2 regions of the Martelella endophytica genome follow, and region 1 is predicted to be linked to the other one. Evidence: predicted binding sites of a transcription regulator. Region 1 holds the regulator's gene; the other holds the start of a gene.

Evidence for each region. Region 1 encodes HrcA, which represses chaperone genes, less so after heat shock. Its sites were predicted from a motif close to GTTAGCACTCNCNNNNNGNGAGTGCTAAC; they were not measured.
Region 2: a site for HrcA is predicted at 6,270-6,298, ahead of groES (co-chaperone GroES). Genes of this name have one in related genera too.

Annotation. Positions count from the first base shown of each region.
Region 1 covers NZ_CP010803.1:4,231,162-4,243,143, forward strand. Annotated here, with positions in the region: gene TM49_RS19575 (LapA family protein) at 1-319, opposite strand, end outside; gene TM49_RS19580 (integration host factor subunit beta) at 338-628, opposite strand; gene sppA (signal peptide peptidase SppA) at 657-1,601, opposite strand; gene TM49_RS19590 (hypothetical protein) at 1,844-2,506, shown strand; gene TM49_RS19595 (LptA/OstA family protein) at 2,515-3,081, shown strand; gene lptB (LPS export ABC transporter ATP-binding protein) at 3,087-3,893, shown strand; gene rpoN (RNA polymerase factor sigma-54) at 4,135-5,658, shown strand; gene hpf (ribosome hibernation-promoting factor, HPF/YfiA family) at 5,985-6,554, shown strand; gene ptsN (PTS IIA-like nitrogen regulatory protein PtsN) at 6,613-7,077, shown strand; gene TM49_RS19620 (oxidoreductase) at 7,132-7,959, opposite strand; gene TM49_RS19625 (AraC family transcriptional regulator) at 8,079-8,957, shown strand; gene grpE (nucleotide exchange factor GrpE) at 9,073-9,684, opposite strand; gene hrcA (heat-inducible transcriptional repressor HrcA) at 9,766-10,854, opposite strand; gene rph (ribonuclease PH) at 11,011-11,733, shown strand; gene TM49_RS19645 (VOC family protein) at 11,739-11,982, shown strand, end outside.
Region 2 covers NZ_CP010803.1:2,522,536-2,534,517, forward strand. Annotated here, with positions in the region: gene TM49_RS11480 (YciE/YciF ferroxidase family protein) at 25-522, shown strand; gene TM49_RS11485 (outer membrane protein) at 594-1,292, opposite strand; gene TM49_RS11490 (MarR family winged helix-turn-helix transcriptional regulator) at 1,580-2,020, shown strand; gene TM49_RS11495 (FUSC family protein) at 2,017-3,978, shown strand; gene groL (chaperonin GroEL) at 4,196-5,845, opposite strand; gene groES (co-chaperone GroES) at 5,913-6,209, opposite strand; gene chrA (chromate efflux transporter) at 6,594-7,901, shown strand; gene TM49_RS11515 (TIGR01459 family HAD-type hydrolase) at 7,948-8,796, shown strand; gene TM49_RS11520 (bifunctional riboflavin kinase/FAD synthetase) at 8,824-9,804, shown strand; gene TM49_RS11525 (extracellular solute-binding protein) at 9,873-11,189, opposite strand; gene TM49_RS11530 (carbohydrate ABC transporter permease) at 11,235-11,982, opposite strand, start outside.

The sequences.
Region 1 (11,982 bases):
GGGCACCGGCGATCTGCTCGGCGCGGGACTTGTGCTTGTCCGCCTCTTCCCGCCAGAGCGCAGCCTCGCGCGTCGAATGGCGGGCGTTGCGGCGATGCTTGCGCTGCGCCACCCAGGTGAAAAGCGAGCCGAGAACGGCCCCCAGAATGAAGGCAATGAAGATATAGACGAAGAACGGCGCCGACACCGACAACACCGTGTCGTCAGGCCTGAATGGATTGAGCGCCATCGTCACGGCGCCGCGATTGGCCACCGAAAGAAGCACAAGCACAATCCCGATCGGCAGAAGAATCAGGATGTTGATCAGCTTTCTTGTCATTTCGTCCGCCCCTGCGGTTCAGTCTTTCTGATCGGGGTTGAGGCGCTCGCGCAGTTCCTTGCCGGTCTTGAAGAACGGCACCCACTTCTCCTCGACGAAGACAGTGTCTCCGGTGCGCGGGTTGCGCCCCGACCGCGAAGGTCGGTTCTTGACGGAAAACGCGCCGAAGCCGCGCAGTTCCACCCGGTTGCCTGCGGCGAGCGCATCGGCAATCTCGTCGAGGATTGCGTTAACGATGTTCTCGACATCGCGGTGATATAGATGCGGATTGCGCTGCGCCACAATCTGGACCAGTTCCGACTTGATCACGCCTTGCCCCTCAAATCCATGATTTTCATTACCATTTACTTTGCCCCACCGACAGGAGGCCGTCAACAAGGCCGAGCTGTTCCAGCATGTCCGGCCTCAGAAAACCGCCAAGCCCGAGCGTTTCAAGCGCCCTGCCAGCCACCCACGCCAGATTGAAACCGAATTCGTCCCTGTTTACGCCATCCCACGAGCGGATTTCAAGATCGCCGTCGACGCCCTGATCGGCGAGAAACGCCCGGATGTCATCGCGGTTGCCGATCTCGTCGATCAGGCCGGCCTCGAGAGCCTGGCGACCGGTGAGGATGCGGCCGTCGGCGAGCGCAAATGCCGCCTCGCGCGGCATCGCGCGTCGTTCCGCGACAAGGTCAACGAACCAGTCATAGGTGTCCATCACCAGCGCCCGCACCATGTCCTGCGCTTCGGGGCTGGCATCGGTGAAGGGCGACGGCTCGGCCTTGAGCGGCGCCGACTTCACGGCGTCGACCGAAACCCCGAGCTTGTCGAGCAGTTCCTTGGCCTGCGGATACATGAACAGGACGCCGATCGAACCGGTGATCGAGGTATTGCCGGCAAAGATGCGATCGCCGGCGAGCGCGATCATGTAGCCGGCGGAGGCCGCTTCACCACGGATCTCGCTGACAACGGGCTTCTTTTCGGCGACCGCGCGGATCGCCTTGTAGAGCACTTCGCCACCATAGGTCGTGCCGCCACCGGTCGACAGCGAGACGATCAGGGCGCGGGCACTCGGGTCATCGCCGATCTCGCGGATGGTTTCGAGCATGATCTCATCGTCAACGACGAGGCCGTTGATCGACAGTTCGGCGATATGGGGACGACCAAGGGCGGAAGACGGACCGGCATAGACGCGGTAGACGAGCGCGACCAGCACCACGGCGATGATGATCGCCACGGCCCGCCACCAGCCAACCCGCCGGCGCAGCCGCCTGCGTTCGAGAATGTCCGAAATGTTCATGTCTTGTCCTGCCGCCTCGCCGACCTCTGCCGGCGCCAAGCCCCTGCTCAAGCTTCGCGAATGTGCGCGGCCATGCCCCCATCTGTCAATCACGGACGGTGTTTTTATGCAGTAATCCTTGTTCGGACGGTCAAAACATACTACCTCGTTGGAGCCGGCACCAAGGTCCGCCATCTGGGCGGTAACGCGCTCTCGTTACAGCGGAGCGAGGCGGCCGCCGGAACAGATGAAAACGGAACACGATGAGCATATCGCAGGCAGAAAACGGTATCCCGCCCCGGCGGAGCGTGGACGCGGCCTTTCGCAAGGCGGCCAAGCATTCGCGCCATGTGCGCCTGCTGAAGGTGCTACTGCCGGTTGCCGCCCTTCTGATCACCGCCGGCCTGATCGCCGCGACGCTGCTGCGCGACATGGTGCCCGACAATCTTTCGCTGGACGCGGCCTCGATCGAAAACGGCATGATCGTCATGACCAATCCGGGCATGTCAGGGCGCAACAAGGACGGGATTGCCTATTCGCTGAAGGCGGATCGCGCGCTTCTGCCGGCCGCCGATCCCGATAACAGCGACGTCACGCTGGAGAATGTGATTGCCACCGTACCGGTGGACGACGGCGTGACGGCGGTCGTCAACGCGACCAGCACGCTGTTCAACCGCCTCACCGAGCAGCTCAATATCGGTGAGCCCTTCACCATCAAGCTTTCGAACGGCATGACGGCCGATTTCCAGTCCGCCAATATCGACATCAAGGCGGGCACGCTGGTGAGCAATGATCCGGTCTCGGTCGACTCGCCGCAGGCGTCGGTGGTTGCCCGAAACGTAAATATCACCGATAACGGTCAGAAAATTGAATTCGGCGGCGGCGTGCATGTTGAGCTCGCGCCCTCGGCGCTCGGCCAGCAATGAGGTTTTCGATGAACTTGAACATGATCTGGAATGGCATTTCGAAACCCGCAACCGTCGCGGCGCTTTCGCTCGCATCCGTGCTCGCGGTCCTGCCGGCTGATGGCTTTGCGCAGTCGACCCGCACGAGCGGCTTCCAGATTTCCAACGATCAGCCGATCAATATCGATGCCGACAAGTTCGATGTCGACGACCGCACCAAGCTCATCACCTTCACCGGCAATGTCGTGGCCATCCAGGGCGAGAACCAGGTGAAGGCGGGCAAGATGGTGGTGCGCTATGCCGGAGGCTCGACCGGCCTTGCCGCCGGCCAGGGCGATATCGAGCGCATCGATCTGAGCGAATCCGTCCAGCTCGACACCGCGACCCAGAAGGCAACCGGCGACACCGGCTATTTCGACATGACCAGCCAGCACTTTGTGCTGCAGGGCAAGCAGGTCGTGCTGTCTGAAGGCGGCAATGTCTTCGTCGGCTGCAAGCTGACGGTCAACATGGCCACGAGCCAGGCCAATCTCGATGCCTGCGGCGGCCGGGTACAGGTCAAGCTCAACCCGCAGTCGGCACCGCAGAGCAACTGACATCCATGCGCAGACAGACCATAACAAACGGCGAAGCCGAAGACGAACTCAACGGCAGCAAACGACCGCTCAACGGCGGCGATCGCTATCAGGGCACGCTGATCGCCCAGGGCCTGACGAAGACCTATCGCAACCGTCGCGTCGTCAACGGCGTTTCGCTGGTGGTGCGTCGTGGCGAAGCCGTCGGCCTGCTGGGCCCGAACGGCGCGGGCAAGACCACCTGTTTCTACATGATCACCGGCCTTGTCCCCGTGGACGAGGGCCAGATCGTGCTGCACGGCAACGATGTCACCCAGTTGCCGATGTATCGGCGCGCCCGCCTCGGCGTCGGCTATCTGCCGCAGGAAGCATCGATCTTCCGCGGCCTGACGGTCGAGGGCAATATCCGCGCCGTGCTGGAGCTGACCTCCCTGAAGAAAAAGGAACGCGAGGAAAAGCTCGAGCAACTGATGGAGGAGTTCGGCATCACCCGGTTGCGCAAGTCACCGGCCGTGGCGCTGTCAGGCGGCGAACGGCGGCGGCTCGAGATCGCCCGGGCGCTCGCCACCGACCCGGCCTTCATGCTGCTCGACGAACCCTTTGCCGGCGTCGACCCGATTTCGGTCAGCGACATCCAGAACCTCATCCGCCACCTGACACGCAGGGGCATCGGCGTGCTGATCACCGATCATAACGTGCGCGAGACGCTCGGCCTCATCGACCGGGCTTACATCATCCATGCCGGCGAGGTGCTGACGCATGGACGGGCAGAGGAAATCGTTGCCAACAGCGATGTCCGCCGCTTCTATCTCGGCGACAATTTCAGCCTCTAGGCTGACGATCGCGATCGCCCGACACACTCCCCGAGACCGCGAAACTGTGCTGCGTACCACGCAGGCAGATTCAGCCTTGATCAACAAGCAATTTTCGTGCCAGTCTATCCTTCAGAGGCTGAGGCGCCTGTCACGTTTTCCGGAGGCCGGGGGCAATCCGAAACGGTAGGGCGATGGCCTCGGAGGCGTCGCAATGTCCGGGGGGATGGTGCGCGCATCGTAAAGGGAGTTTCGCGTCCGCATGGCATTGAACGCCAGCCTTTTGCTCAAACAAAGCCAGTCGATGGTGATGACGCCGCAGCTGATGCAGTCCATCCAGCTGCTGCAGATGCCGCACCTTGAGCTTGCCCAGTTCATCGCTCATGAGGTCGAGAAAAACCCGCTGCTGGAACTGTCGAACTCGGACGAGACCCGCGGCGAGGATGCCGCCGACGCCGCTGAAGCGCCCGAGGCAGGCGCGATCGCGAACGACTGGTATAGCGACGACCAGCAGCCAAGCCCGCAGCTCGCCGAAAGCCTCGACAGCAACTACGACAATGCCTTCACCGACGATGCGCCGGCGATGCGGCCGGATGCCCCGGAGCTGATGAGCCAGTGGAAATCGATGCCCGGTGCGGGCGGTGACGACCATGTCGACCTCGACGAGTTCGTCGCCGAACGTCCTTGCCTGCGCGATCATCTCGTCGGGCAGATCGCCCTCTCCTTTCGCACTGCGGCCGATCAGGCCATCGCCCGCTACCTCGTCGACTATGTCGATGAAGCGGGCTATTTCCGGGGCGAGGTGGACGATATCGCCGCGCTCACCGGCGTTGCGTCCGCCGACGTCGTTGCTGTGCTGGCCCGGCTGAAGTCCCTTGATCCGCCCGGCATCTTTGCCGAATCGCTCTCCGACTGCATGCGCCAGCAGCTTTCCCAGACCGGCAGGCTCGATCCGGTGATGTCGGTGCTGATTGACAATCTCGACCTGCTGGCCCGCCGCGATTTCGCCCGCCTGAAGAAGCTCTGCGGCGTCAACGAAGACACCCTGCTTGCGATGCTGCGCGAACTGAGGACACTGAACCCGAAACCCGGCAGCGCCTTTTCGGTGGAACCGCCGGAATCGGTGATCCCGGACGTCATCGTCAGCGCGCGCGGCGATGGCGACTGGCAGATCGAGCTCAATCCCGAGACCCTGCCCCGCGTGCTGGTCAACCGTCCCTATCTTGCAGAGGTTCGCGCCGCACAGGGCATGTCGGAAGCGGATCAGAACTTCCTCAACACCTGCCTTCAGAACGCCAACTGGCTGACCCGCAGCCTCGACCAGAGAGCACGCACCATCCTCAAGGTCGCCGGCGAGATCGTGCGCCAGCAGGACGCCTTCCTGCGCCAGGGCGTCCACTATCTGCGGCCGCTGAACCTCAAGACCGTTGCCGATGCGATCAAGATGCATGAATCGACGGTCAGCAGGGTAACCTCGAACAAATACATCCTGACGCCGCGCGGCCTTTACGAGCTGAAATATTTCTTCTCGGTTTCGATCGCGACCGCCGATGCGACCGGTGACGCCCATTCGGCCGAATCGGTGCGCCACCGCATTCGCCAGATGATCGGCGCGGAGACCGCGGATGCTGTCCTGTCCGACGACGACATCGTCGCGATCCTGGCGAAAGACGACATCACGCTTGCCCGGCGCACCGTGGCGAAATACCGTGAAGCGATGAATATCCCCTCATCGGTGCAGCGACGGCGCGAAAAACGTGCCCACGCCAAGGTCATGGGATCATAGGCGAAATCGCGCCGCACCGCGCTGATGCCGGCCGCGGGCCCCGCCGCGTCATTGACTTGCCGGCCCATGAGGGCTAGAAGCCCGCCGCAACCGGGGCCTGGTGCGGGCCCCGACCCCATGCGCCGTTAAGGATGATGCGACTTCGGCTTTGGATTGCGACCCTGAATATGGAAACGGTGCTGGCAAACGGCCGAAAAATGCCCAAATAAAATATGATGGCCTCTGGTCATCAAGGGACAGCATCAGCCACGGCCGAAGGCCTTGGAGGAGTTCATGGGTTGGCATAAGCTGATGCTGGCAAACACCAGAAGAAGGGAAGATCATCCATGAGTGTGCGCGTCTCGGGAAAACAGATGGAAGTCGGCGAGAGCTTCCGCGAAAAAATCGAAGACCAGATCGAAGAGGCGGTTACCAAGTATTTTGATGGTGGCTATTCCAGCCAAGTGACGGTGGAGAAGGCCGGCAGCGGCTTCGAAGCCGATTGCAAGGTTCATCTCGACAGCGGCGCTGTGCTCCATGCCACCGGCAAGGCACATGACCCGCAGGCCGCTTTCGAAGCTGCTTTCGAGCGTATTGCCAAGCGCCTGCGTCGCTACAAGCGCAAGCTCAAGGATCACAATCACCACGACCATAACGATCTCGAAGTGGCCTATTCGGTGATGGACCTCCCGCCTGAGGGCGAAGATGAAATCCCCGAGGACTATGCGCCGGCGATCATCGCCGAGAGCAAGACCGAGGTTCGCACCATGGCCGTCGCGACTGCCGTCATGGCGCTCGACATGACCGACAAGCCGTTGATGCTGTTCCGCAATCCGGACAACAAGACGCTCAACATCGTCTACCGCCGCCCCGATGGCAATATCGGCTGGATTGACACGGCCGGCATTGGTGGCTGATCTCTAAAACCCGGCGGGTGCGCAAGCACCCGCCACAACTATGCCAGGACCTTCCGACATGGCTCTCGACGACCTGCTGAAACAGGAGGCGATCATTCCCGCCCTCAAGGCCAATTCCAAGAAGCAGCTGCTGCAGGAATTGTCTGCCCGGGCGGAGGCCATCACCGGTGTGCCCGAACGGGAAATCTTCGAGGTGGTGCTGCAGCGCGAACGTCTCGGCTCCACCGGTGTCGGCAATGGTATCGCCATTCCGCACGGCAAGCTGCCGAACCTCGATCACATCGTCGGCGTCTTCGCGCGCCTGTCGCATCCGGTCAATTTCGATGCGCTGGACGATCAGCCTGTCGATCTCGCCTTTCTGCTGCTTGCGCCTGAAGGCGCGGGCGCCGATCACCTCAAGGCACTGTCGCGCGTCGCGCGGCTTCTGCGCGACCCGGAACTGACCCGCAAGCTCCGCGCCTCCAATTCGGCAAGCGCCATCTACGCCTTCCTCAATTCGGACCCCGACACCTCGGCCGCCTGAGCGTCTTTGAGACCAAGGCGGGGCGATGCGCCGTCCCGGTTCTGGCTCTTATTCTCATCCATCCGTTGAACGGGTCAGCGTTTCCCAATCCGCAATTTCCTGCGTCATGTGTTCCAGCCGCTGGCGCACGAGCCCGAGCGCATCGCTGCCGAGCAATAGCTGCGGCGGCGGATTGTCGGAGGCCACAAGCGTCAGCACCGCCTCCGCCAGCTTGTCCGGATCGCCAAGCTGCTGACCGCTCTTTTCCTGGCGGGCCGTGCGGATCGGATCGAAAAGCGCATCATAGTCCGCAATCGACCGTTCGGTGCGGACCATCGAGCGACCCGCCCAGTCGGTCCGGAACGAACCCGGGCACAGCGCCGTCACGTGCACGCCGAAGGGCGCCATTTCAGCCCGCATGACCTCGGAAATACCCTGCAGGGCAAACTTGCTTTCACAGTAATAGGCGATCCCCGGCAGGGTGATCAGCCCGCCCATAGACGTCACGTTGACGATGAAGCCCGCGCGACGTTCGCGAAAGCGCGGCAGGAAGGCCTTGGCAACGGCGACGGCACCAAACACGTTGACGTCGAACTGACGACGCATCTCATCAAGGGAGGACTCCTCGAGAACTCCTTCATGACCGTAACCGGCATTGTTGATCAGCACGTCGACCGGCCCGTGCTCCGCTTCCGCCGTGGCGACGACATCCGGTATCCGGTCGAATTCCGTCACATCGCAGGAAACCACGCGAACCTCGGGCAGCCGTTCCAGAAGCGCGGTTCGGGCGGTTTCTGAGCGCACGGTCCCGATAACCCTGTGCCCCGCCTTGAGTGCGGCGGCGGCGATGGCAAAACCGAAACCGGAGTTCGCACCGGTGATGAAGAAGGTTTTGATTGACATGGAAGCCTCCTGAACTAAGTGAACGATGAATTGACAAATAATTCCGGATCACCCACCCAGACAGAGCAGATACTGTGAATACCTTGCACGATCCTATAAACGAGACCTTTCAAACCGCAATGACGGCGCTTGCCCTGCGGCTCGCACCGCGTCCCGGCTACAATCGCACGGCGCTCCCGTCCGTTCGCATTCTGAGGTCGAATACGGTTCTCGAGGATGTGCCCGTTCTCTACCGTCCCGGCGCGGTTTTCGTGCTTCAGGGCTCCAAGCAGGGCTTCCTCGACGGCAACATCTACCGTTACGATGCGGACCACTACCTCACCGTCTCCGTTCCGGTTCCCTTCCGGATGGCGTCGCAAGCGTCGCCGGAGACGCCCCTGCTGGCCGTCTATGTCGATTTCGATCTGCAGCTTGCGGCCGAAATTGCCGTCACCCTGGAGGCCGCGCAGCTGGATATCGCGACCGCGCCGGCGAAAAGTCTCGTTTCGAGCCCTATGGAACCTGCGATCGCCGACGTGATCCGGCGTCTCCTTGAGGCGCTGTCCGATCCGGCGGAGATTAGCGTTCTGGGATCGGCGCTGCTGCGTGAGCTGCATTACCGGGTCTTGATCGGCCCGCAGGGCGGAGCACTGGTCGCCGCCCTGAAGCAGCGCGGCGCTTCCGGCAAGATCATCCAGAGCCTTGCCGCCATTCGCGCGGGCTTCGCCGACGGGATTTCCGTGCCCGACCTTGCCGCAGCAGCTGGCATGAGCGTTCCGTCCTATCATGCGCATTTCAAGGCCCTGACCGGCAGCACGCCAATCCAGTACGTCAAGTCGATCAGGCTGCACGAGGCGCGACTGATGCTGGCTCGCCAGAAGGGGCCGATCGCGACGGTGGCGGCCGAGGTCGGCTATGCCAGCCCAGCCCAGTTCAGCCGGGAATTCAGACGACACTTCGGCCGCAGCGCCACCGAGGAAGCGCGCTGGATGCGGGAACATCTGGGTGAATTCATCTGAGCAAGGCCATAGCAAAAAGCCCCCGCGGTCTCCCGCGAGGGCTTGTCAATAGATTGCCGCGCCAACCGGCTCGGGTTACGGCGTCTCGACGCCGTGCTGCCCGTTCAAGACCTGATTACTCAGGCTTTTCAGCGGTTGCCGCAGGCTGCTCGGCCTTGGGGCCGCCCTTGGATACACCGACCATGGCCGGACGCAGCACGCGCTCGCCGATGGAATAGCCGGCCTGGACCACCTGAACCACGGTGTTGGCGGGAATTTCGGGGTTCGGAACCTCGAACATCGCCTGATGGAAGTTCGGGTCGAACTTCTCGCCCTCGGCCTTGATCTCCTTGACGCCGTGGCGCTCCAGCGCGGCGATCATCGAACGCTCGGTCATCTCGACGCCTTCGACAAAGCCGGCGATCTCACCGGTGCGCTTGTCTTCCGGAATGGCATCAAGCGCGCGGCGCAGATTGTCCGCAACGTTCAGCATGTCACGGGCGAAGGCGGTCACGGCATAGGCCTTGGCGTCCTTCACGTCGCGGGCCGTACGGCGGCGCAGGTTTTCCATCTCGGCGGCGAGCCGCAGAAGCTGGTCGCGCTGCTTTTCGTTTTCCTCGCGCAGGATGTCGAGCGGGTCGAGTTCGGGCGCCTCTTCGGCCTGAGCCTCGGCGGCAGCCGTTTCAAGATCGATAACGGTTTCCTTGTTTTCTTCTTCGTGGCCGTTCTTCTTCGTCTCGTCGGTCATGACGTCTCCGCAGATTGTCCTGAATTGATAGTTGGCCCCGATATCGAGGTTCTCAGCCTAAAAATCAAGGCCCTGCCCACCTCAGCGCGAACGGGAAAGCCTGGAAAGAAGGTGGGCGGTGTAATCCACCATCGGCACGACCCGCGCATAGTTGAGCCGGGTCGGCCCGATGACACCGACAGCACCCACGACCTGATTGTCACTGTCGCGATAAGGCGCCACCACCAGCGAGGAGCCGGAGAGCGAGAAAAGCTTGTTTTCCGAGCCGATGAAAATCCTGACACCTGGCCCGGTTTCGGCGAGATTGATCAGTTCGATCAGGCTGTCCTTGCGCTCCAGATCGTCGAACAGCATGCGCAGCCGGTCTATGTCGCCGGCATCGGCGAGACCTTCCAGCAGATTGGCACGACCGCGCACGATCAGTCGTCCCGGCTTGCCCTCTTCCGTGCCGCCGGACCAGACCGCCAGCCCGCGACCGACCAGATCCTGCGAGAGCTGATCGAGCTCCCGCCTGACCTCGTCCTTCAGCTGCGTCAGCACACTTCTGAGCTCGGGCAGCGTCTGGCCGTTCAGGTGGGCATTGAGAAAATTGGCGGCGGCGGTGAGCTGCGACGACGTGGTGCCCGCCGGAAGTTCGATGATCCGATTTTCGACCTGGTTGTGCTCGCCGACAAGCACGGCCAGCGCCTTGGTGGGCTCCAGCCGGATGAACTCGACATGCTTCAGAACGGTATCGCTCTTGGAGGTCATCACCAGACCGGCACCGCGCGTGAGGCCGGAGAGCATCTGGCTCGCCTCGTCGAGCAGCGTATCGACCGGCCGGCCGCGCTCGCCGCTCAACATGTGACGCTCGATTTCGGCGCGTTCGTTTTCGGCAAGGTCGCCCACCTGCATGTAGGCATCGACGAAGAAGCGCAATCCGCTTTCGGTCGGAAGACGGCCGGCGCTGACATGCGGGGCGTAGATGAGGCCGAGCTCCTCAAGGTCGCTCATGACATTGCGCACCGAGGCCGGCGACAGCGACATCGGCAGCAGGCGCGACAGATTGCGCGAGCCAAGCGGCTCACCGTTTTCCATATATGTCTCGACGATCTTGCGAAACACCTCCCGCGAGCGGTCGTCGAGCGAAAAATCGGTTCTGTCTTCCCTGGGTCGCTGGTCTGCGGTCATGCCTTTGCCGTGGAATGATGTGTTCGTTGTTTTATATAGGGACCGCGCCCGGATGCGCAATTCGCTTTGACGCGTCTGGCGAATTCGTTTTCCTTTGCAAAACCGGCGCCGCCCCCTTAGAACCGCGAACACGGAAAAACGGGAAGGAACCACATAATGCGGCCATCAGGCAGACAACTCAACCAGATGCGCAACGTCTCATTCGAGCGCGGCTATTCCAAACATGCCGAGGGCTCCTGTCTCGTAAAATTCGGCGATACCCACGTCTTGTGCACCGCAACGCTTGAAGAGCGCGTGCCGCCGTGGCTGCGCAATGCCGGCAAGGGCTGGGTGACGGCCGAATACGGCATGCTGCCGCGCGCCACCGGCGAGCGCATGCGCCGTGAGGCCTCCGCCGGCAAGCAGGGCGGTCGCACGCTGGAAATCCAGCGCCTGATCGGCCGGTCGCTGCGCGCCGTTGTCGATCTCGAAGCGCTCGGCGAACGTCAGATCAGCATTGACTGCGATGTCATCCAGGCCGATGGCGGCACCCGCACCGCTTCGATCACCGGCGCCTGGATCGCTCTTTACGACTGCCTGAAGTGGATGGAAGCCCGTTCCATGGTCAAGACCGACAAGGTCCTGAAAGACCATGTTGCCGCGATCTCCTGCGGCATCTTCGCCGATCAGCCCGTCATCGACCTCGACTATCTGGAAGATTCGTCCGCCGAGACCGATGCCAACTTCGTCATGACCGGCACCGGCGGCATCGTGGAGATCCAGGGCACGGCCGAAGGCAAGCCGTTCAGCCAGGACGAGTTCCTGACGCTGATGGATCTTGCCCGCAACGGCATCGCCGAGCTCGTCGCAATGCAGAAGACCACTGTCGGAGCCGCCTGAGCGCGATGACCAGCCCCGTCGCCGCCATTCTGGAAACCGCGCTCTACGTCGATGATCTCGACGCGGCGGAAGCCTTCTATGGCGGCGTTCTCGGGCTCGAAAAAATCACCCGCGTCGCAAACCGGCATGTCTTCTTCCGTTGCGGCGCCGGCGTGTTGCTGATCTTCAATCCGGACGAGACGGAAAAGCCGGCTGCTGCCGATGCCCTCCCCGTGCCCGCTCATGGCGCGCGCGGTGCGGGTCATGTCT
Region 2 (11,982 bases), 1.7 Mb from region 1:
CCTGCAAAACGAGGAGAGACCCCAATGGCCAAGCAGAAAACGCTGGACGACCTATTTCTGGATACACTGAAAGACATCTATTTCGCCGAACGCCAGATCTTGAAGGCGCTGCCGAAGATGGCGCGGGCGGCACAGTCGGAGGATCTCGCCGTCGCCTTCCGCAACCACAAGGAAGAGACGGAAGGGCAGATCGAGCGGCTGCAGGAAGTGTTCGAGCTTCTGGGCAAGTCCGCCCGCGGCAAGACGTGCGAGGCCATCCAGGGCATCATCGCGGAAGGCGAGGAGATCATCGAGGAGTTTGATGGCACGCCTGCACTCGATGCCGGGCTGATCTCTTCCGCCCAGGCCGTCGAGCACTACGAGATGGCCCGTTACGGAACGCTGCTTGCGTGGGCGAAGCTGATGAAGCGCGATGCCATCGCGAAGCTTCTGGAGGAGACCTACGAACAGGAATCGAACGCTGACCTCGAGCTTTCCAAGCTCGCCGAAAAGGCGATCAACCTGGAGGCGCAGGCTGCCTGAAAAGATATGCGGCGGACCGGTGGCAGGAAAGGCGGCTTCGGCCGCCTTTCTCATGTCGTTTTGCGATAAATCTAGAAGCGGAAGCCGATACCGGCCATCACATGGGCCTGGCTCAGTTTCGAATCCGGCAGGCCGGCAAGGCCGGTCGCCTCGCTGATGAGATCGGTGGTTCCGTAGTCGGCGTAGGTCGCCTGCAGGCGGGCGAAGACGTGCTCGTTGACCGCGTAGTCGATACCGGCGCCGATCGTCCAGCCATTCATCACCTCGTCATAGGATCGGCCGGTGAGCGAGAATGTGCCGTGAATATTGGTCGCGGCATAGCCTCCGGTCGCATAGACGAGCGCCTTCCTGAAGGCATAGCCGAGCCGTCCCCCGATGGTTGCCTGCCACTCGGTTTCAAACGTCACCGTCTGGCCGTTGAGGAAGGGATAGACGGAAACGACGGTGTAGTCGTGTTCGTTCCAGTCGTAGCCGTAGGAGCCCTCAAGGCCGACGACAAGATTGTTGTCGAACTGGTAGTCGTAGCCGCCGAAAATGGCCGCGCCACCACCGCTTGCGACTTCCCCCGAAGTCTTGTCGAAAAGCGTCTCCGGAATGTCGCCGGCCGTCCAGCCATAGCCGCCTTCGAAACCGATATAGGCCCCGGTCCACGTCAACGCTGGCTGCGGCAACGGCGGCGTCACAACAGGCGCCTGCGCGGTCAGATCGGCCGCGCAGGCTGCGGAGGCGAGCCCGGCTGCAATGCCGACCGCCGCAAAAACTGATTTCATCTCACATCCCCTGAATTGAGCTCACAAAAAGAGCAGGTCAATTCTGGTAAATCGACAAGAAAGCGTTCTCTGCTGCAGCCTTCCCCTTCCGCGCCAAGGGCGAAGTGGCAAAAATATCACCTTTATGCCGCCTTGACGCGTGTCAATTAGACGACGCAACCCACCGACGTGTTTGGTTGTCAGGTGGAGACTGGAGCTTTCGGGCGGTCGACGACCCATGACTAGCCGTAATTTAGATGTCATAAAAATAATTTGTATAAAATCTATTTTTATGAAATGAGAGCGACATGACAGATCCTGCTATTTCTTCTCGCTTTCAATTCGGCGCTCAGTTTGTACAGCTCGCACGGCACTGGCGACAGGCCATCAACGATGAGCTCGCTGCAATCGGCTTCTCCGATGCAACCTGGACTCCGCTCTTCTATCTCTGGCGTTTCGGCGACGATGTCAGCCAGAAGGAACTGGCAGGCCGGGCGGGGCTCGATACGTCGAGCATCGTCCGGCTGCTGGACCTGCTTGAAGCCGACGGTCAGATCGTGCGTGTGGCCGATACGCGTGACCGCCGTGCCAAACGCATCCGCCTGACGGACAAGGGACGGACCTCGGTGGAGACGATACGGCGTGTTCTGCACGCTGCGGAAGGGGAGCTTCTGAGCGACCTTTCGGAGGATGAGATCAGAGCCGTGCTCGCGGCCTTTGCGAAGATCGATGCGAAACTGAAGAAATGACGACAAAAACATTGAAACCGAGTGCCCGGTTCGCAAGCTGGGGCGAGCGTATCGGGCTGGACCGCGCGCGCTCCATCTTTGCGCTTCGCACTGCCATTGGTGCCTGTCTGGCGGTCCTCATTGCCTGGCTCATGGGCCTTGATCACCCGCAATGGGCCGGCATGACGGTCTGGGCTGCATCGCAGCCGACACGCGGCCAGCTGCTGGAAAAGGGGTTTTTCCGCATCGCGGGCACCATCGCCGGCGCTGTGGCCGGCATGGTGCTGATGATGACTTCAGGGGGCAACCCCTATGTGATTGCCGCCGGCCTTGCCGTTTGGGTTGGCCTTTGTGCCGCGATCGGAAACCTGCAGCGTGGCTATGTCTCCTACGGAACGATCGTCGCCGGCTATTCCGCCGCTATGGTGGTTCTGCTGGACAGTTCGCATCCCGATCATGTCGTCGGGCTTGGTCTCGACCGTATGGCGACGATCCTGACGGGCGTTATCGTGTCGATCGTCGTCAGCTGGCTTCTCGCATCGGCTGGCGACGAGAGCGAGGTGACCCAGGGCGTTCGGCTTCTGACGGGGCGAGTTCTTCAGGAGGTGGCCAACACGCTGCGCGGCGAGCGCTCCGCAAGCGGGCACTCCAGGGCGCGGCTTCTTTCTGAAATCGCCGAGCTTGATGACAAGCTTGATCCCCACGGCGCGGGCTCGCTCAAATCCAGACGCTTCGTCAAGTCGGCACGAGGGGTTCTCCTGGCCGAACTGGCGGCGATCCTGTGGCTCACCGACGGGCCGGTCCGCTCCTGGCCGCCGGAGGTTGCGGATGCGCTGGAAAAGGCTGCGCAGGCGGCGAATGCAAACGCGCCGCATCGGGAAATGCTGATGCATCTCGATCATGCCGTCGACGTCTGCTCGGCGTCAGCCGACCCCGGTATGCCGGCGCCGCTCGAGCATATTCTGGGCGACCTTCGGGCTGCATTGCGGCGCTATCTGCCGGGCCAGGACGAGGGCAGGGGCTTTGCCCGAACGGGCGTTCCGGTGATGCTTCATCATGATTTTGTCGGCGCGCGCCAGGCCGGAATCCGGGCCTTCACGGCGCTGCTTGCCATCGGAATTCTGTGGGCGGTTACCGGCATTTCCAGCGGCCCCTACATGCTGCTTGGTCTTTCGATCATGGTGTCGATGTTCTCGACTTTCGAGAACCCCGCAAGCTTCATGCCCTTCGTATTCGTCGGGCAGGCATCCGGCGCGGCGGTGGCGGTCATTTGCCGCTGGGTTTTCTGGCCGCATGCGACGAGCGAATTGCAACTGATCCTGATGCTGTTTCCGTTCATCCTTGTCGGTGCTTTCCTCATGGGGCACAGGCGCACAGTCAAGTTCGCCTTTGACTACAACATGGTCCTTCTGCTGCTGTCGTCACCCGCATTGCCTTTGACCGGTACGCTCGAAATGTCGGTTGTCGGGGCAATCTCTGTGGCGGCGGCGCCGGTTCTTGCGCTCCTCATGTACCGCCTGATCTATCCGACAGACGCGGCACGGCGAGCCGAGATGCTTGAAAGGGCCATTGTCGGAATGCTGCGGGAAATGGCGGCAAGTCCTGGCGCCGGTCAGAACGTCGAGGTCATCCGCGCGCGCCTCTACTATCGCATACTGAGGCTTGTTCGCTGGCATGAAAAGCGTGGCAATAGCATCGAACAGATCGCCCGTGTCGGGATTGCGGTCATAAACCTTGCCGACGTCATCCATGATCTGCAGGTCATGCGCGCCGGAGATCTTCCTTCGCGTCAGAGGCGGGCGGCAGAGGCCGTACTTCGTTCAGTCGCAACGATCGACGCACAGCCGCGCCGCGCCGCCGCTATTTTCGGTCTGGCGTCCTCCCGGCTCAGCGAAACCGCTGGCCGCAATGGCGGTAGACTGCTGTCGGTTGGCCAGGAAATCGCAGCCAACGCGGCCTTCTTTGCCCGCGCTGTCTGATCGTTGCAAAGCGAAGCAAAAAGGGGCGGTCCGAAGACCGCCCCTTTCGTAATTCCGGATGGACCGTGGGGTCACTCCGCAATCAGGCTTTCGCCTGATTACATCATGCCGCCGGTTCGGCGCGCTTGCGACGCCGAACCGGAAGGAATGGCGCGCTTGCCGCGCCAAACCATTGGACATGATGGGCGTGCTATTCTGTAATCAGGCTTTCGCCTGATTACATCATGCCGCCCATGCCGCCCATTCCACCCATGCCGCCCATGTCGGGCATGCCGCCAGCCGATTCCTTCTTAGGAGCTTCGGCAATCATGGCTTCGGTGGTGATCAGCAGCGAGGCAACCGAAGCTGCGTCCTGCAGAGCGGTGCGGACAACCTTGACCGGGTCGACGATGCCCATGGCGATCATGTCGCCATATTCACCGGTCTGAGCGTTCCAGCCGTAGTTGAAGTCGCTCTTTTCGAGGATCTTGCCAACAACGATCGAAGCTTCGTCGCCGGTGTTCGTGACGATCTGGCGGGCCGGAGCCTGCAGAGCGCGACGGACGATGGCGATGCCGGCATCCTGGTCGGCGTTTTCGCCCTTGACCGTAACACCAGCGGAGGCACGCAGAAGGGCAACACCGCCACCGGGGACGATACCTTCCTGAACGGCCGCGCGGGTCGCGTTCAGGGCGTCATCGACGCGGTCCTTCTTTTCCTTCACTTCGACTTCCGTGGAACCGCCAACGCGGATCACGGCAACGCCGCCGGCGAGCTTGGCAAGACGTTCCTGCAGCTTCTCGCGGTCGTAGTCGGAGGTGGTTTCTTCGATCTGAGCCTTGATCTGGGCAACACGTGCCTCGATGTCGGCCTTCTGGCCGGCGCCGTCGACGATCGTGGTGTTTTCCTTGGTGATCGAGACCTTCTTGGCCGTGCCGAGCATGTCGAGCGTGACATTTTCGAGCTTGATGCCGAGATCTTCGGAGATGACAGTGCCGCCCGTCAGGATGGCGATGTCTTCCAGCATGGCCTTGCGGCGATCGCCGAAGCCCGGAGCCTTGACGGCAGCAATCTTCAGGCCGCCACGCAGCTTGTTGACGACGAGCGTAGCAAGGGCTTCGCCTTCGACGTCTTCAGCAATGATGATGAGCGGCTTGTTGGACTGAACGACAGCTTCCAGAACCGGCAGCATGGCCTGAAGGTTGGAGAGCTTCTTTTCGTGCAGCAGGATGTAGGCGTCTTCCAGATCGGCAACCATCTTCTCGGAGTTGGTGACGAAATAGGGCGACAGGTAGCCGCGGTCGAACTGCATGCCTTCAACGACTTCCAGTTCGGTTTCAGCGGTCTTGGCTTCTTCAACCGTGATCACGCCTTCATTGCCGACCTTCTGCATGGCTTCGGCAATGTCTTCACCGATCTGCTTTTCGCCGTTGGCGGAGATGGTGCCAACCTGGGCAACTTCAGCAGAGGTGTTGATCTTCTTTGCCTTGGCAACGAGTTCCTTGGCAACTTCGGCGACAGCGAGGTCGATACCGCGCTTGACGTCCATCGGGTTCATGCCGGCAGCAACGGCCTTCGAACCTTCCTTGACGATGGCCTGAGCCAGAACCGTCGCGGTGGTGGTGCCGTCACCGGCCGTGTCGTTGGTCTTCGAAGCAACTTCGCGGACCATCTGGGCGCCCATGTTTTCGAACTTGTCTTCGAGTTCGATTTCCTTGGCGACCGAAACACCGTCCTTGGTGATGCGCGGAGCGCCGAAGGACTTTTCGATAACAACGTTACGACCCTTGGGGCCGAGGGTGACCTTCACGGCATTGGCGAGGATGTCGACGCCGTCGAGCATCTTTTCGCGCGCGGTGCGGCCGAATTTGACTTCTTTAGCAGCCATTTGAAAACTCCTGGTTTCTCAAACGTGGATGGGCATCAGCCCGGCTAAATGCTTCAGGAAGCGTCGATTAGGCGACGATACCCATGATGTCGGCTTCCTTCATGATCAGAAGGTCTTCGCCGTCGAGCTTGACTTCAGTGCCCGACCACTTGCCGAACAGGACGCGGTCGCCGACCTTGACGTCGAGCGCGACAACCTTGCCGCTTTCGTCACGGGCGCCGGAACCGACGGCGACGATTTCGCCTTCCTGCGGCTTTTCCTTGGCGGTGTCGGGGATGATGATACCACCCTTGGTCTTGGCTTCAGACTCGACGCGACGAACGACGACGCGGTCGTGCAGGGGGCGGAAAGAAATGCTTGCCATTGTCTATTCCCTCGATCAAATGACATGTCGCGGGCACCTGAGGCGCCAACGCGGATGAGTGTTAGCACTCTCCGTTGGCGAGTGCTAATGGCGGAGATTTAGGTGGGGGGCATGGCGCTGTCAAGGCGCAGCAGAGGCTATTTTATCTCAAAATTTTGCGGCCAAGGTTGGGCAAAGGTCGCTCTCCTGTCTGCTGTCGGCTTCCGCCAAGAGCGCTCTTATAGCGATAACAATGGCTCGCGTCGAATCCGGCCCGTCATGCAGCCTTCACAATGATCGCGTTTTCTCCGGAACGCGGAGGTCCTACGTGAAAGCACACAGCAACATAAGCGCGGTCAGTTTTGTGGCTTCAGCGAATTTTCCCGGAGTGAGGGAGTACATCCCTTGAGCGATCCTCGACCCAGCTTTTCCGAATTGTTGTCGACCTTCTTGAGGATCGGCCTGCTCTCCTTCGGCGGTCCGGCGGGACAGATCGCACTGATGCACCGGATCGTCGTCGAGGAAAAGCGGTGGATCAGGGAAGAGCGGTATCTGCATGCGCTGAACTACTGCATGCTGCTGCCGGGACCGGAAGCGCAGCAGCTTGCCACCTATATCGGCTGGCTGCTCCATGGCGTGCGCGGCGGGATTGCGGCAGGGCTCCTGTTCGTCGCACCGGGGCTTGCCCTCATCATCGGGCTCGCGGCGGCCTATGCCACCTTTGCCGATGCAAGCTGGCTTGAGGCGATCTTCACCGGGTTGAAGGCGGCCGTTCTGGCGATCGTGCTGCAGGCGCTGGTGCGGATGGGCGCAAAGTCGCTGAAAGGACCGCTGTCGCTTGCGTTTGCGGCGACAGCCTTTGTTGCCCTGTTCATCTTCGGTCTAGCCTTTCCGCTGGTCATCCTGCTCGCCGGCATTGCGGGTTCGCTTCTCCTGCGCGCTGCACCGGCAGCGGAGACCGAGCCGGAGCGCCATCACCGCCGCAAGGGGCTGAGAGCTGTCGTCGCCGTTTTCGTCTGGGGCGCAATCTGGCTCGCGCCGCTCGGCCTGATGCGGGCCATCGGCGGCGAGAATACCTTCACCGACGTGTTTTCGTTTTTCGTCCGCGTGGCGCTGTTTTCCTTCGGCGGTGCCTATGCCGTGTTGTCCTATGTTGCTCAGCAGGCGGTGACGACATGGCACTGGGTGACGCCGGCCCAGATGCTCGATGGGCTAGCGCTGGCGGAAACGACGCCGGGACCGCTTGTTCTGACCCTTTCCTTCGTCGGCTTTCTTGCGGGGCACGGCGCGCCTGCGGCGGGCGGGCCGCTGCTCTCCGGCATCATTGCCGCGCTCCTGACGGCGTGGGCGATCTTCGTGCCAAGCTTCGTCTTCATCTTCGCCGGCGCTCCGTTCATCGAGGATCTGCGCCGCAATCCCCGGCTTGCCGGCGCGCTCGCCGGCATCGGGGCCGCGACCGTCGGCGTCATTGCCAACCTTTCGGTCTGGTTCGCACTGCACGTCCTCTTCGGATCGGTCGGGCGCCAGGATTTCTTCGCCCTGCGACCCTTCCTCGATGCCGGCCTGCCATGGCCGGAGTGGCCGAGCCTAGATCTGCCGTCTCTGGTCCTCGCTGTGGCTGCCGGGATCGCCATCTTCAGATTTCGCGTCGGCGTGGTCGCACTTCTCGTTGCCGCCGGCCTTGCGGGGCTTGCCATCGGGCGATGGTTATGACCTTTAGGGCTCGCAGCCTCCCAAGCGCCCGAAACAAGGAAATACCATGGTCGACCGCATTCCCGCCCTCAGCCGCCTCCATGAACACTACGATGTGATGCTCAGCGATGTCTGGGGCGTTCTCCATAACGGGGTCGCTGCCTATCCGACGCCGAAGGAGGCGCTGAAGACGGCGCGCGCGGCCGGGGTGAAGGTCATCCTGCTCACCAATTCGCCGCGGCTCGGCCCCGCTGTCGCCGAACAGCTTGCCGCGCTCGGGGTGACGGATGAGAGCTACGACGCGATCGTCACCTCCGGAGACGTCACGCGCAAGCTCGTCATCGAAGGGCCGCGCAGCCTTTTTCACATCGGCCCACCGCGCGACACCTCGCTCACGGATGGTACCGAGGTCGCGCTGGTCGACGAGGCGACGGCCGAAGGCATTCTCTGTACCGGCCTTTTCGATGACGAGAGCGAGACCGCGGAAGACTACCGCGACATGCTGGAGCGCTTTGTCGCGCGCGGCGTGCCACTGATCTGCGCCAATCCCGACCTCGTCGTCTCGCGCGGTGACCGGCTGGTGCCCTGCGCGGGCGCCCTAGCGGCTCTTTATGAAGAGCTCGGCGGTGAGACCCTGATTGCCGGCAAACCGCATACGCCGATCTATGAGGCAGCGCTGGCCAAGGCCCGTGGCCTTCTCGGCGATGTCGAGAAAACCCGCGTGCTCGCGATCGGCGACGGCATGCCGACGGATGTGCGCGGTGCCATGGATTATGGCCTTGATCTCCTTTATATCGCTGAAGGCATCCATGCGGCGGATTACACCGTCAACGGTATCGTTGACGAAGCGTCTCTGCTGCGGTTCTTGACGGAAAAGGGCGCGAGCCCGAAATACTGGATGCCAGAGCTGGCCTGACCGGCCGGCACCATCCGGAAGAGAAGCATGACGGTATTCCATCGCAATGAATTTCGTGAACCGCTGCCCGCGGAACTGAAGGGCGGGGTCGTCGCCATCGGCAATTTCGACGGCGTCCATCGCGGCCACCAGGCGGTGCTGGGCCGCGCCCTGGCGCTTGCCGAGGAGCGCGGCGTGCCGGCGCTGGTGTTGACCTTCGAGCCGCATCCGCGCTCGGTGTTCAATCCGCAGGCGCCGGTCTTCCGTCTGACGCCGGCGCCGATGAAGGCGCGGCTGTTCGAGGCGATGGGCTATCACGCCGTCATCGAATATCCCTTCGACCGCACCTTCTCGCAGCGTTCCCCGGAAGAGTTCGTCACCACCGTGCTGATGGACTGGCTGGGCGTCAGCGAGGTCGTGACCGGTTTCGATTTCCACTTTGGCCGCAATCGCGAAGGCGGGCCGGCCTATCTGATGAATGCCGGCAAGCGCCACGGCTTCGGCGTGACGCTGATGGATGCCTTCCGCGACGAGGGCGCCGAAGTGGTCTCCTCAAGCCGGATCCGCGATTTTCTGACGCGCGGCGAGGTGGTCGCGGCCTCCGGCCTGCTCGGTTATCGCTACACGGTGATGGGCGAGGTGATCCACGGCGAGAAGCTCGGCCGAACGCTCGGCTTCCCGACCGCCAACATGGCCTTCGATCCGGATGCCAAGCTCTGCCCTGGTATCTATGCCGTGCGCTATCGCCGCCCCTGCGGCACGCTGCATGACGGTGTGGCAAGCTTCGGCCGGCGCCCGACCGTGGTCGAGGACGGACGGCCGTTGCTCGAGACCTATATCTTTGATTTCAAGGGCGATCTCTATGGCGAGACCGGTGCGGTCTCGCTGTTCGGCAGGCTGCGGGACGAACTGAAGTTCGATGGCCTCGAAGCGCTCGTCGCCCAGATGCACCGCGATGCCGATCAGGCAAGGGCCCTGCTGTCCTCCGTCCGTCCGTTTTCGGAACTCGACGCGAAGATCGCCTTCTAGGCCCCTATCGCAAGCACGCGAAAGCCGGGGCACTTGATGCGCCCCGGCCTGTTTGTCCCAAACTCCGCTCAGCGGTTGCGGCGCAGGATGCGCTGGGTCGTGTCGTTGGCGTTGCTGACGGCCTCTTCCGGCGACATGTCGGTCTGCCACATCGGCGAAAGCTCGGCGGCGATGTCGAGATAGATGCCGCGCTCGTTCTTGACCGGCGGGAGCCGGTGGGCTGCGTCTGCCGTGCCTGCGTAGCCGGCGCGGTAGGGAAGCGCCTGGAACTCTTCGCTGTCGATGACCGACTGGCGGACCGGCAGGTGGCCGGTGCGGGCCCACTGGTAGTCGTTCTCGTTCAGGAAGGCGAGGAAGGCGATGGCGGCCTCACGCTCTTCCGGCGTGCGGGTATCGTCCTTCGGAATGATCCAGGTGTGCGAGTTCGAGAACACCGCCGGCTTGTCGAAAAAGGTCGGCAGGTCGTAGACGGCGTAGTCGGTCAGCCCGGCGCCGTTTTCGGCCTGGGTGGCGTAGCTGTTGACGACCCAGGTGCCGTTGATGAACATGCCCGCATCGCCATTCAGGAAGGCCTGCTCGGCGCCATTGTAGTCGAGGCCGGGATCAAGCAGGTCGTTGTCGAACATCGCCTTGATGAATTCCGCGGCCTTGAGGCCCTCGGGCGAGTCCACGGTCGCGGTCTTGCCGTCCTCACTGATCAGGTCGCCGCCCTGCTGCCAGACGAGGCTCATGAACAGGCGCATGGACGAGACGTCGGTCGACTGGCTTTCCATCGCGAGATAATACTTGCCGGTCTTCTCCTTGAAGGTCTTGCCCATCGAGATCAGTTCGTCGAGCGAGGTCGGCAATTTGGCGGTACCGTCCTCGTTGACGAGGCCAGCTTCTTCCATCAGTCCGAGATTCACATGCATCAGAACGGCATGGATATCGAACGGCAGGGCATAGATCTCGCCGTCACTGGTGACGTTCTTGCGGGCCTGCTCGACCCAGTCATCCGGATCGACGCCGGCGGCGACAAGCTCCTCGCCAATCGGGGTGACGAGGTCGCGATCGGTGTAGTTGATCAGGTCGGATGCGTGCATGACGGCGACGTCCGGGATGTCGCCCGTCGAATAGGACGACGTCAGCTGGGTGTAGTAGGCACCCCAATCGACCGTCTGCGTGTTGACGTGGGCGCCGATCGTGTTTTCAGCATTGAACTGGTTGGTGAGCGCGGTGATGATCCCGCATTCGCCATAGGCGTCGGCAGGATCGGTGACATCGCCGAACTCGGCCTGGCAATCGCCGAAGAAGCGGACGAACTTGATGTCGGTTGCCGACGCGAACGATGTGCTGACCAGCAGCGCCGCCGCCGTCAGTGCCATTCTCTTCCCTAGGTTAGTCATTGGCATCTCCTCCATTTGTGATGCATATGCGACCGGAAACGGCCGTTACTTCCCGGCGCTCATGGCGACCCCCGCCACGATGTAGCGCTGGAAAATGATAAACAGCAGAACAATGGGGGCGGATGCGAAGACGGCAGACGCCATCAGCGTTCCGATCCCCTCCGACTGTGCGAAATTGCCCTGGATCGACGCCAGACCGACGGTGACGGTGTACATGTCCTTGTTGGTCGCCGAGACCAGCGGCCAGAGGTAGTCGTTCCAGGCATGCAGGAATGTGAACAGACCGAGCGTGGTCAACGCCGGCAGCGACAGCGGCAGCATGATCTTCGTGAAGATCGTGAAGTGGCTGGCGTGGTCGAGCCGGGCCGCCTCTTCGAGCTCGGACGGCACAGCGCGGAAGAACTGCGTCATCAGGAACACGCCGATCGGTGTCGCGATGCGCGGGATCACCAGCGCGGTGTAGCTGTTGTGCATGTTCCAGTCAGCGAACATGGTGTGGAGCGGAATGAAGATCACCTGCTCCGGCACCATCAGGCCGGCAATGACCATGACGAAGATCGCCGGTTTGAACGGAAACCGCAGCCGCGCGAAGGCGTAACCCGCCATTGAGGAGATCACCAGCACCAGCACCGTCATCGTTGTGGCGACGATGGCCGAATTCATCAGCCAGCGCGGCACGGTCGCGATGCGGATGACGTTGATGAAGTTCTCGAGCGTGAACGGGTAGGGCAGGAAGCCCGCCGTCGAGCGCATCAGCACCTCATTCGGCTTGAACGACATCACCAGCACCCAC